2 regions of the Collimonas sp. GW821-FHT07E08 genome follow, and region 1 is predicted to be linked to the other one. Evidence: predicted binding sites of a transcription regulator. Region 1 holds the regulator's gene; the other holds the start of a gene.

The links. Region 1 encodes HrcA, which represses chaperone genes, less so after heat shock. Its sites were predicted from a motif close to TTAGCACTCNNNNNNNNNGAGTGCTAA; they were not measured.
Region 2: rpoH (RNA polymerase sigma factor RpoH) is a predicted target of HrcA. The motif match lies at 2,251-2,277, and genes of this name have one in related genera.

Annotation. Positions count from the first base shown of each region.
Region 1 covers NZ_JBWKQR010000008.1:152,308-157,233, forward strand. The annotation lists gene AC07RZ_RS12330 (DUF535 family protein) at 1-40, opposite strand, end outside; gene dapB (4-hydroxy-tetrahydrodipicolinate reductase) at 425-1,231, opposite strand; gene AC07RZ_RS12340 (outer membrane protein assembly factor BamE) at 1,263-1,772, opposite strand; gene fur (ferric iron uptake transcriptional regulator) at 1,904-2,329, shown strand; gene AC07RZ_RS12350 (TfoX/Sxy family protein) at 2,339-2,710, opposite strand; gene hrcA (heat-inducible transcriptional repressor HrcA) at 2,724-3,746, opposite strand; gene AC07RZ_RS12360 (HAD family hydrolase) at 3,813-4,562, opposite strand; gene AC07RZ_RS12365 (NAD kinase) at 4,609-4,926, shown strand, end outside.
Region 2 covers NZ_JBWKQR010000007.1:91,367-96,292, forward strand. The annotation lists gene AC07RZ_RS10735 (sensor histidine kinase) at 1-849, shown strand, start outside; gene AC07RZ_RS10740 (response regulator) at 999-1,721, shown strand; gene AC07RZ_RS10745 (GTPase) at 1,718-2,098, shown strand; gene rpoH (RNA polymerase sigma factor RpoH) at 2,348-3,247, shown strand; gene AC07RZ_RS10755 (SCO family protein) at 3,315-3,941, opposite strand; gene cyoE (heme o synthase) at 3,950-4,834, opposite strand; gene AC07RZ_RS10765 (COX15/CtaA family protein) at 4,831-4,926, opposite strand, start outside.

The DNA of each region.
Region 1 (4,926 bases):
CCAGGTAGACGCCCCATTCTGCGATCGCCAGCGCCAGCATGAACGGAATTCCGATATACCCGGGAGGGCCCGCCGACCACAAAAGGTGATTGTAAGAGGACAAAGTCATATGCGTGGGCGATCAGAATGGGGGTGAAAGTAGTGCTAAAAATATATGTTTTGCAGGGCTGTACCGGTTTTGTTACTCGTCGACACATTAAGATACAAATAAAAATAGGATGTTACATGCAAACTTGCAAGCTGGAGTGATTTGATCGAATTATTGAATTGCCAAGAGGAAAGTGCTGATGCGGAAGCGGTACAGCGGACTAGCGAAGGGAAACTGCGGGAAGGACGCGGAGGCCAGGGGGAAAACCGGCGAGGCCAGGCGGCCCCGCCGGATTCAGTGAATTACTTGGAGAGAGGAGTTTGCTGCAGGCCGGCGTCAGCGCAGGCCCAGTACATCCTGCATGTCATACAGGCCGCTGCTCTTGTCGCGCAGGAAACGTGCCGCGCGCAAGGCGCCCTGGGCGTAAGTGACACGGCTGGATGACTTGTGCGTGATCTCTACGCGTTCGCCGATGCCGGCAAACAGCACCGTATGGTCGCCGACGATATCGCCGCCGCGGATGGCGGCAAAACCGATCGAGGAAGGATCGCGTTCCCCGGTGATGCCTTCGCGGGCATAGACTGCGACGTCGTCCAGCTTGCGCCCGAGCGCGTCAGCGACGACTTCACCCATCATCAGCGCAGTGCCGGAGGGGGCGTCGACCTTATGGCGATGATGGGCTTCGATGATTTCGATGTCGTAGCCATGGGAGAAACTCTTGGCTGCCATTTCCAGCAATTTCAGCGTGACATTGACGCCGACGCTCATGTTGGAGGCGAACACGATGGCGGTCTTTTTCGCCGCCGCCGCGATCGCAGCCTTGCCGGCTTCATCGAAACCGGTGGTGCCGATAATCATCTTGATGCCATGGGCGGCGCAGTACTCCAGATGTTTCAGCGTGCCTTCGGGACGGGTGAAATCGATCAGGTAGGCCGCTTGCGCCAAGCCTTTGGCCAGATCGGCTTCGATCAGGACATCGGCAGGCTTGCCCAGGAACGCCGCAGCGTCGGTTCCCAATTCAGGCGTGCCCGGCACGCCCAGCGCACCGGCCAGCAGCGCGTCGTCGGCGTTCTGGATCGCCTCGACCAGCATGCGTCCCATGCGTCCCGAGGCGCCTGCAACGGCTATTTTCATCTGAGTCATTATCAATTCGACGATCTGGACAATTTATAAATCAGTTCTTGGAAGGGCCTGGCGCGCTAGGCACGGTTGGGGCGATTTCCACATTCTTGACGCTCCTCCTGGCTTCTGCCGCGCCGCCTGAAAGCCGGTCCAAGTAGTCGTTCTCGGTAGGCAGGTTGCCGCCGTCGACGCGCGCCAGCAGGTTGCCGTTGAAGAAAACGCTGACCCGGCTGGTGGTGATTTCGCCATTGCCTTTTTGCAGGCGGAACACGTAGTCCCAGCGATCTTCATGGAACAGGTCGGTCAGCAGCGGCGTGCCGAGCGCGAAACGCACTTGTTCCCGCGTCATGCCTTCTTTAACTTGTGCCAACATTTCTTTCGAGACAAAATTTCCCTGCTGGATGTCGATCCGGTAAGGAGAGAAGATGCCCAGGAAGCGCCGATGCTTGACGGTTTGCACCCCGCTGGTATCGGTGACCACAGGGGCCGCCGCCGGATCTGCGCTGGCGGCGGGCTGGTCGAGCAGGGGTTTTTTTGAAGCGCAGCCGGCCAGGGCGGCCATGAAGACAACTGCAGCGGTCAAAGCGGAGGTACGGACAGGGGAGAGCAACATTCGCATAAGGATCTCAATTGATTGAGCAACTGTGCTAAAACGCTATATGATAAAGCAGATCATCCATTTGTGACCAAAACATGCCGAACAATCCATCCGAACTGAAAGCCAGCGGCCTCAAAGCCACGTTGCCACGCCTCAAAATCCTGGAAATCTTCCAGAATAGCGAAGTACGCCACCTGAGCGCCGAGGACGTTTATAAAATCCTGCTGAGCGACAACCTCGATGTAGGCCTGGCGACCGTGTACCGCGTACTGACCCAATTCGAGCAGGCCGGGCTGTTGCAGCGCAATCATTTTGAAACCGGCAAGGCCGTGTTTGAACTCAATGAAGGCTCGCACCACGACCATCTGGTTTGCCTGGATTGCGGCCTGGTGGAAGAGTTTTACGACGAAGAAATTGAAAAGCGCCAGAAAATCGTCGCCAAGGAACACGGTTTCGAAATCGCCGACCATGCGCTGGCGCTGTACGGCCATTGCCGCGATTGCCGCAAGAAAAAAGGCTGATGCCAGTTCTTACGCTGCCTTGCGCTTGCGCGCCTTCGGCGCCGGCTTGGCATTAGCCTTGCGCACCGCTGCCGCATAGGCCAGGCGCGCCCAGGGCGTCATCGCCGCAGCTGAATCCATCGCGTCTTCAGGCGCCGACCAGTAGCTCATCTCAATGGTTTTTCCTTTGCTTTCGAAGACGCAGGGCGTGCATCCGGCGGCGGCGAACTGCGGCCGGGTTTGGTCGTCGGTCTTGAGATACAGGACGCCATCGGCAACCAGGGCGATCATCACGCTATCGTGGTAGACGCCGTAGCCGCCGAACATCCTGCGCGCGCTGATGGCGCCCAGCGGCGCCAGCAGCTCGCGGATATAGTCGATGACGGCGTCGTTGCGGGACATGTTCCAGGCGGGTTCAGCTATGGCTCAAGGCGTTCGACAGCAGCTTGGCGGTGATATTGACGATCGGGATCACGCGTTCATACGCCATCCGGGTCGGGCCGATCACGCCCAGCGTGCCGACAATCTTGCCGTTGACCTCGTAGGGCGCGGTCACCACGCTCATTTCGTCCATCGGCACCAGCTGCGATTCGCCGCCGATGAAAATCTGGACGCCGGTGGCCTTGCCCGAGATGTCGAGCAGCTGCATCAGGCCGGTCTTTTGCTCGAACATGTCGAACAGCTTGCGCAAGGAATCCATGTTCGAGGACAAGTCGGTGACGCTGAGCAGGTTGCGTTCGCCCGAAATCACCACTTCGTCGCTGTTGTCGGTCATGGCGTCGCTGCCGGCTTCGACCGCGGCCTGCATCAGCCAGGTCATGTCGTCGCGCAGCTTGCGCAGTTCGCCCTGCAGGCGCAGGCGGACATCGTCCAGGCTGAGCCCGCCGTAATGCTGGTTGATGTAATTGGCGGCCTGCACCAGCTTGGCCGGGCTGTAGTCGACATCGGTCAGCAGCAGCCGGTTCTGGACGTCGCCGTTGGGGCTGACGATCACCAGCAGGATGCGTTTTTCCGACAGCCGCAGGAATTCGATCTGCTGGAAAATCGATTCGCGCCGCGGCGACAGCACCACTCCCGCAAAATGCGATAGAGATGACAACACTTGTGCCGCATTGGCAATGATCTTTTGTTGCGAATTTGGCTGCAGCCGCGCCTGCATCTTCGATTCCAGCGCGGTTTCGTCAATCGGCTCGACCGTCAGCAGGGTGTCGACAAACATGCGGTAGCCGCGCGGGGTAGGCACCCGGCCGGCAGAGGTGTGGGGACTGGCGACAAAGCCCATTTCCTCAAGGTCCGCCATGATGTTGCGTATCGTCGCCGGCGACAGTTCCAGGCCCGAGATCTTGGACAAGGCACGCGAGCCAACCGGCTGGCCGTCGGCGATATACCGTTCGACCAGGGCTTTGAGCAGGGTTTGAGCGCGATTATCTAGTTGCATATGGTTGTATTTTAGCGAGCGCCGGGCTTGCGTGCCAGCGGCTTATGCATGCACTTATACACTGTTTTAGCGGCTAACCGCGGTTTGTTCCAGCCACGCCTCCAGCTCAAGCAGGCTGGCGCAGCTGGCCTGGGCGCTGATGCCGGCCGGCAGCACGCGCTCGAAACGGTTGATCCAGACCGCCTGCAAACCGGCTTGCTGGGCGCCGGCCACGTCCAGCAAGGGGTCGTCGCCGACATACACCGCTTGTTCCGGCGCCACGTTCAGCGCTGCGCAAGCCGCATGGAAAATGCTGGGATCGGGTTTGGCGCAGCCGAAGCTGTGGGCCGCGATCGATGCCTGGAAATGCTGGGCCAGGCCGATTTTGCCAAGATCGGCGAAACCGTTCGAGACCGTACCCAGCGGCAGGCGCCGGCTGAGCCGCACCAAGGCCGGCTGGACGTCGGCGAACGGCGTCACCGCGTGGCGCGCTTCGGAAAATACCGCCATCGCCGCATCCACTTTGCCGGCGTCTTCGCCGACGCTGTTGAAAGCAATCGTCAGCGCCGCATGGCGCAGCCGCCACAGGTCGAACTTGAACACCGGGTTGCTCGCCGCCAGTTCCATGCGCTGCCGGCGCAGGCTCTCGATGGTGAACTCGCGGGCGACCGCGGGAGCATTCTGGCGCAGCCAGTCGAACAGCAGTTGTTCGGCGCGCGCGATCACCGGCACGATCGGCCACAGCGTATCGTCGAGGTCGAACAGCACCGCTTTGACGGCCGGCGATTTGCCGGGCCGGAAACCAGGGAAGATAGCTGAATTATTCGTCAGGGCCATGTGCGTATCCTTCATTGCAAGCCTAAATTATGGTCTAATCGCCAGCATGTGGCCTATAAAATTACCTTCTCAAGCGGTTTTGCTAGAACCTATGCCGAAAACCATTGCGATCGTCGGCAAGTATTTCGCCGCCGGCATTTCCGAGTCGCTGACTGAAATCGCCGATTTCCTGCAAGGACGCGGCCACCATGTGGTGCTGGAGACCGAGACTGCGCAGAACGTTGCGCTGCCGATCGCTGCGATGACGCCGGCCCAGATCGGCCAGCAGGCTGACGCCGCGATCATTGTCGGCGGCGATGGCACCATGCTGGGCATTGCGCGCCAGCTGGCTCCTTACGATGTGCCCTTGATCGGCATCAACCAG
Region 2 (4,926 bases), on a different contig from region 1:
GACAGCGACGACATCACCCTGCTGGCGCGCGGTTCGCGCCTGCCGGTCGAAAACCGCACCGGCTACGTGGTGGTGTTCGACGATATCTCCGACGTCATCTCCGGCCAGCGCTCGATCGCCTGGGGCGAAGTGGCGCGCCGCCTGGCGCATGAAATCAAGAATCCGCTGACGCCGATCCAGCTCTCGGCAGAACGGCTGCAGATGAAGCTGGAAGACAAGCTGATGACCCACGACGCCGCGATCCTGAAGAAAAGCACCGACACCATTGTTAACCAGGTGGCTGCGATGAAGCGCATGGTGGACGATTTCCGCGACTACGCCAAGACGCCGCCGGCGGTATTGGGCGAGCTCGACCTGAACGTGCTGGTGGCCGAAATCCTGCATCTCTACTTGGCCGGCGACGAACGCGATATGATCCATGCATCCTTGGCGCCGGACCTGCCGCTGATCATGGGCGACGCCACCCAGCTGCGGCAAGTGATCCATAATCTTTTGCAAAACGCCCAGGACGCCGTCCTCGACCGCAGCGACAACGCCACGCCGCCCCGCATCGACCTGGTCACCGAACGGGTCAGCTACCAGAGCTCGGATGGCCTGTCGCGCACCGCTGTGCGGCTGTCGATTACCGACAACGGCTCGGGATTCTCGCCCAAGATACTGGCCAGGGCCTTCGAACCGTACGTCACGTCGAAGCCGCGCGGCACCGGCCTGGGTTTGCCGATGGTGAAAAAAATCATCGACGAACACGGCGGCCGCATCGATCTGCAGAACCGAAGCGACACAAAGGGCGCAAAAATCCTGATTTTGCTGTTAAAGTTAGCCACGAGTGATGATTCGGCCATAATTTGATCAAGAACAGCTGCAAATTGGCGAATTGCTGATATAGCATATGTATCCGGACGCGGAAATAAAACAAATAGACATTGATAACTTAACTGGGCTGTCCGAACAGCCCATACAGTGGGATTTGATGCAACAGGAAATGGGAAGGCTACCGCATGGCTAACATCCTAGTCGTTGACGACGAAATGGGAATTCGGGAATTGCTCTCGGAAATTTTAGGTGACGAGGGGCATGTAGTAACCGCCGCGGAAAATGCACAACAGGCTCGCGAATTTCGTCAGGGCGGCGTACCGGATCTGGTGCTGCTCGATATCTGGATGCCGGATACCGACGGCGTCACGCTCTTGAAGGAATGGCAGCGCGACGGCTTGCTGACCATGCCTGTCATCATGATGTCCGGCCACGCCACTATCGATACCGCGGTAGAAGCGACCCGCATCGGCGCCCTGAATTTCCTGGAAAAACCCATTGCCCTGCAAAAGCTGCTGAAAGCAGTCCAGCAAGGTTTGTCGCAAGGTCCCAAGACCGCGCGCGCCCCGACCCTGTATCCGCAGCCGGCAGCCTCCTCCAATGAATTGAACGACGCGGTCGTTACTGCCGGCGTCTTTAACAATCCGGCTTCGTCGGAAGCGACGCACATCGCGGCCCTGCCATCGGTCGCGGCCTCGTCCGAGAGCCTGTTCTCCTCCTCGTTCGGCCTGCCGCTGCGCGAGGCGCGCGATGCTTTCGAGCGCGCTTACTTTGAATACCACCTGATCCGCGAAAGCGGCAGCATGACCCGGGTAGCGGAAAAAACCGGACTGGAACGCACCCACCTGTACCGCAAACTGAAGCAGCTCGGGGTTGACCCCGGAAAGTTGTCGAAAAAAGGCGGATGACCCTCACCACCCTGGTCAGCGGCGGCTCAGCCGGCATGCGTGAAGCCGCCATCTACTCCGCCCTGGAGCAAGACCTTGGACGCAGCGGCGTCCACCTCGGCACCGCGCTCATACTGGAAGGCTTGCCTGACGGCAAAACTGCGGTGCCGCCGCAGGAGCTCGCGCAAGATCTCGACATCAAACGGATCGCGCCCGGCTGCTTTTGCTGCATCGGCAACCTGACCCTGCGCGTCACCCTCAACCGCCTGCTGCGCAAACCCCCGGCGCGCATCTACATCAGCATCGCCGACAGCACGCACTTGCCGCAGCTGCGCGATTTCCTGTGCCATCCTCCCTACGACGATTTTCTCGAGCTGACCCCGGACCTGGCCCTCTGACGGCCGTTTTCGGGGGCGTCGTGCGGCTATGCAGCATTTGCTTTAATATGGACGCAACTTTCCCCGGATTGCCTTCTCTAACTAACTGCTTCGAACAATCAAAAGAAAAATATCGATAGCACCAACCTATGTACACTCTTTAACAAATCCTATTAGCACTCCACTATAGAGAGTGCTAATATATCCAAGTCAAACGTCTGATCGTTGATCTACCGGCAGCTTAAGCTGGCCGGACAGCAAGGAGAAAGAATGAAGAATCCATCAGTCAACACTGCTTTAATGCCCACCGACACCAGCGCCCTGGCGCTTGGCTTTTCCGGTACGCTGGGGAATATTGACGCGTATATCTCGGCGGTGAATCGCCTGCCGATGTTGACACATGATGAAGAAATTTCTTTAGCGCAACAACTGCGCGACAAGAACGACCTCGGCGCCGCCCAAAAGCTGGTGCTGTCGCATTTGCGCCTGGTGGTTTCGATCGCCCGCGGTTATCTCGGCTACGGCTTGCCGCATGCCGACTTGATCCAGGAAGGCAATATTGGCCTGATGAAAGCCGTCAAGCGCTTCGATCCTGACCAAGGAGTACGGCTGGTGTCGTACGCCATGCATTGGATCAAGGCCGAAATGCATGAATACATACTGAAAAACTGGCGCCTGGTGAAAGTTGCCACCACCAAGGCGCAGCGCAAGCTGTTTTTCAACCTGCGCAGCCACAAGGAAGGCCTGGACGCCATGACGCCGACCCAGGTCGATGCGCTGGCCAAGACCCTCAACGTCAAGCGCGAAGAAGTGATCGAGATGGAAACGCGCCTGACCGGCCGCGACATCGCGCTGGAAGCGCCGGCCGATGACGACGATGACAAGTTTGCACCGATCGCCTACCTGTCGACCGAAGCGCAAGAGCCAAGCAAAGTGCTGGAAGCGCAACGCTACGACCGCATGCAGTCGGAAGGACTGGAATCGGCCCTGAGCAAGCTGGACGACCGCTCGCGCCGCATCGTCGAAGCCCGCTGGCTGGCCAACGACGACGGCTCCGGCGCCACCCTGCATGAACTGGCGGACGAGTTTGGCGTATCGGCAGAACGGATACGGCAGATCGAGGCGGTTGCGCTGAAGAAGATGAAGGGTTCGCTGGCAGCGTTTGCCTGAGGAACCGATTGCAAATAGAAAAAGGCAGCCAAGCGGCTGCCTTTTTTATTGCCTGTGCCTACATCGATTATTTCAACAGCAGTTTCAAATCATGGGCAATCGGATCCGGCCCCTGGCCGTGCCGCACAAACAAGCGGATGTGGCCTTCCGGATCGAACACGTAGCTGCCGGCGGTATGGTCCATGGTGTAGCTGCCCGGGGTCTTGCCGGGTACTTTCTGGTAGAACACGCGGAATTCCTTGGCTACCTTGTCGGTCGCCGCCTGGTCGCCGTACAGGCCGACAAAACTCGGGTCGAACGCCGGCACATACTTGGACAGCAGCTCCTGCGTATCGCGCTCCGGATCCACGGTGACGAACAGGACTTGCACCTTGCTTGCCAGCGGCCCCAGTTCCTTCATCACATTGGCCATCTCCACCATGGTGGTCGGACAGACGTCGGGACATTGGGTATAGCCGAAAAATACGACTACCGCCTTGCCCTTGTAATCAGCCAGCGTGCGCGGCTTGCCGGTGTGGTCGGTCAGCGCGAAATCGCGGGCGTAGCCGAGGCCGGTGACGTCGGTGTTGATGAAAGCGCTGTTGGCAGGCGACAGTGTCATTTCCTGGCCGCCGCCGGCTGATTTGTCGCCGCAGGCGGTTAAAGACAAAGCCGTCAGCAGGCCGGCAACAGCCACGGTAAAAACACGCTTCATGTTTGCTTTCAGAATTTGAGATAGTGATCGACCAGCAAGGCGGCGAACAGCAGCGACAGGTAGATGATCGAATAAGCGAATGTCTTGCGCGCGATCAGGTCGGTGTAGTGCTGGTAGATCTGCCACGCGTACCAGAGGAAGATCAAGCCCAGCACCGCGGCGCTGGCCAGGTAGATCAAACCGCTCATGCCGACCGCGAACGGCAGCATGGTGGTGGCGACCAGGGCGATCGTGTAGAGCCAGATCTGGAACTGGGTGAACTTCATGCCGTGCGTGATCGGCAGCATCGGCAGGCCGGATTTCGCGTAGTCGTCGCGCCGGTACATGGCCAGCGCCCAGAAATGCGGCGGGGTCCAGACGAAGATGATCAGCACCAGGATCCAGGCTTGCATCGGCACGTCGTTGGCGATCGCGGCCCAGCCCAGCGCCGGCGGCATGGCGCCGGCCAGCCCGCCGATGACGATGTTTTGCGGCGTCGCCGGTTTCAGGATGATGGTGTAGATGATGGCGTAGCCGACGAACGTGGCGAAGGTCAGCCACATGGTGAGCGGATTGACGAAGTTGTACAGCACCCACATGCCGAGCCCGCCTATGACGCCGGAAAACACCAAGGTCTGCGGCACGGTGATTTCTCCGCGCGCCATGGGACGCCGGGCGGTGCGCGCCATGCGCGAATCGATTTCGCGCTCGACCAGGCAATTGACGGCAAAAGCGGCGCCGGCCAGCAGCCAGATGCCGATGGTGGCGGCGATCAAGCGTTGCCAATCCGGCAAACCTGGCGTCGACAGGAACATGCCGATCACCGCGCAAAACACCGCCAGCTGCGTAACGCGCGGCTTGGTCAGCGCCCAGTACTGGGCAATTCGATTAGGTGGTACGGTCAAAGCAGTCATGGGTGCGGGTTGAGGCGGTCAGCAATTACTGGGCGGGCTCCCAAAACGGGGGATGCGCCAGGAGCAAGTCTAGTCTTATAGTTTAACATGAC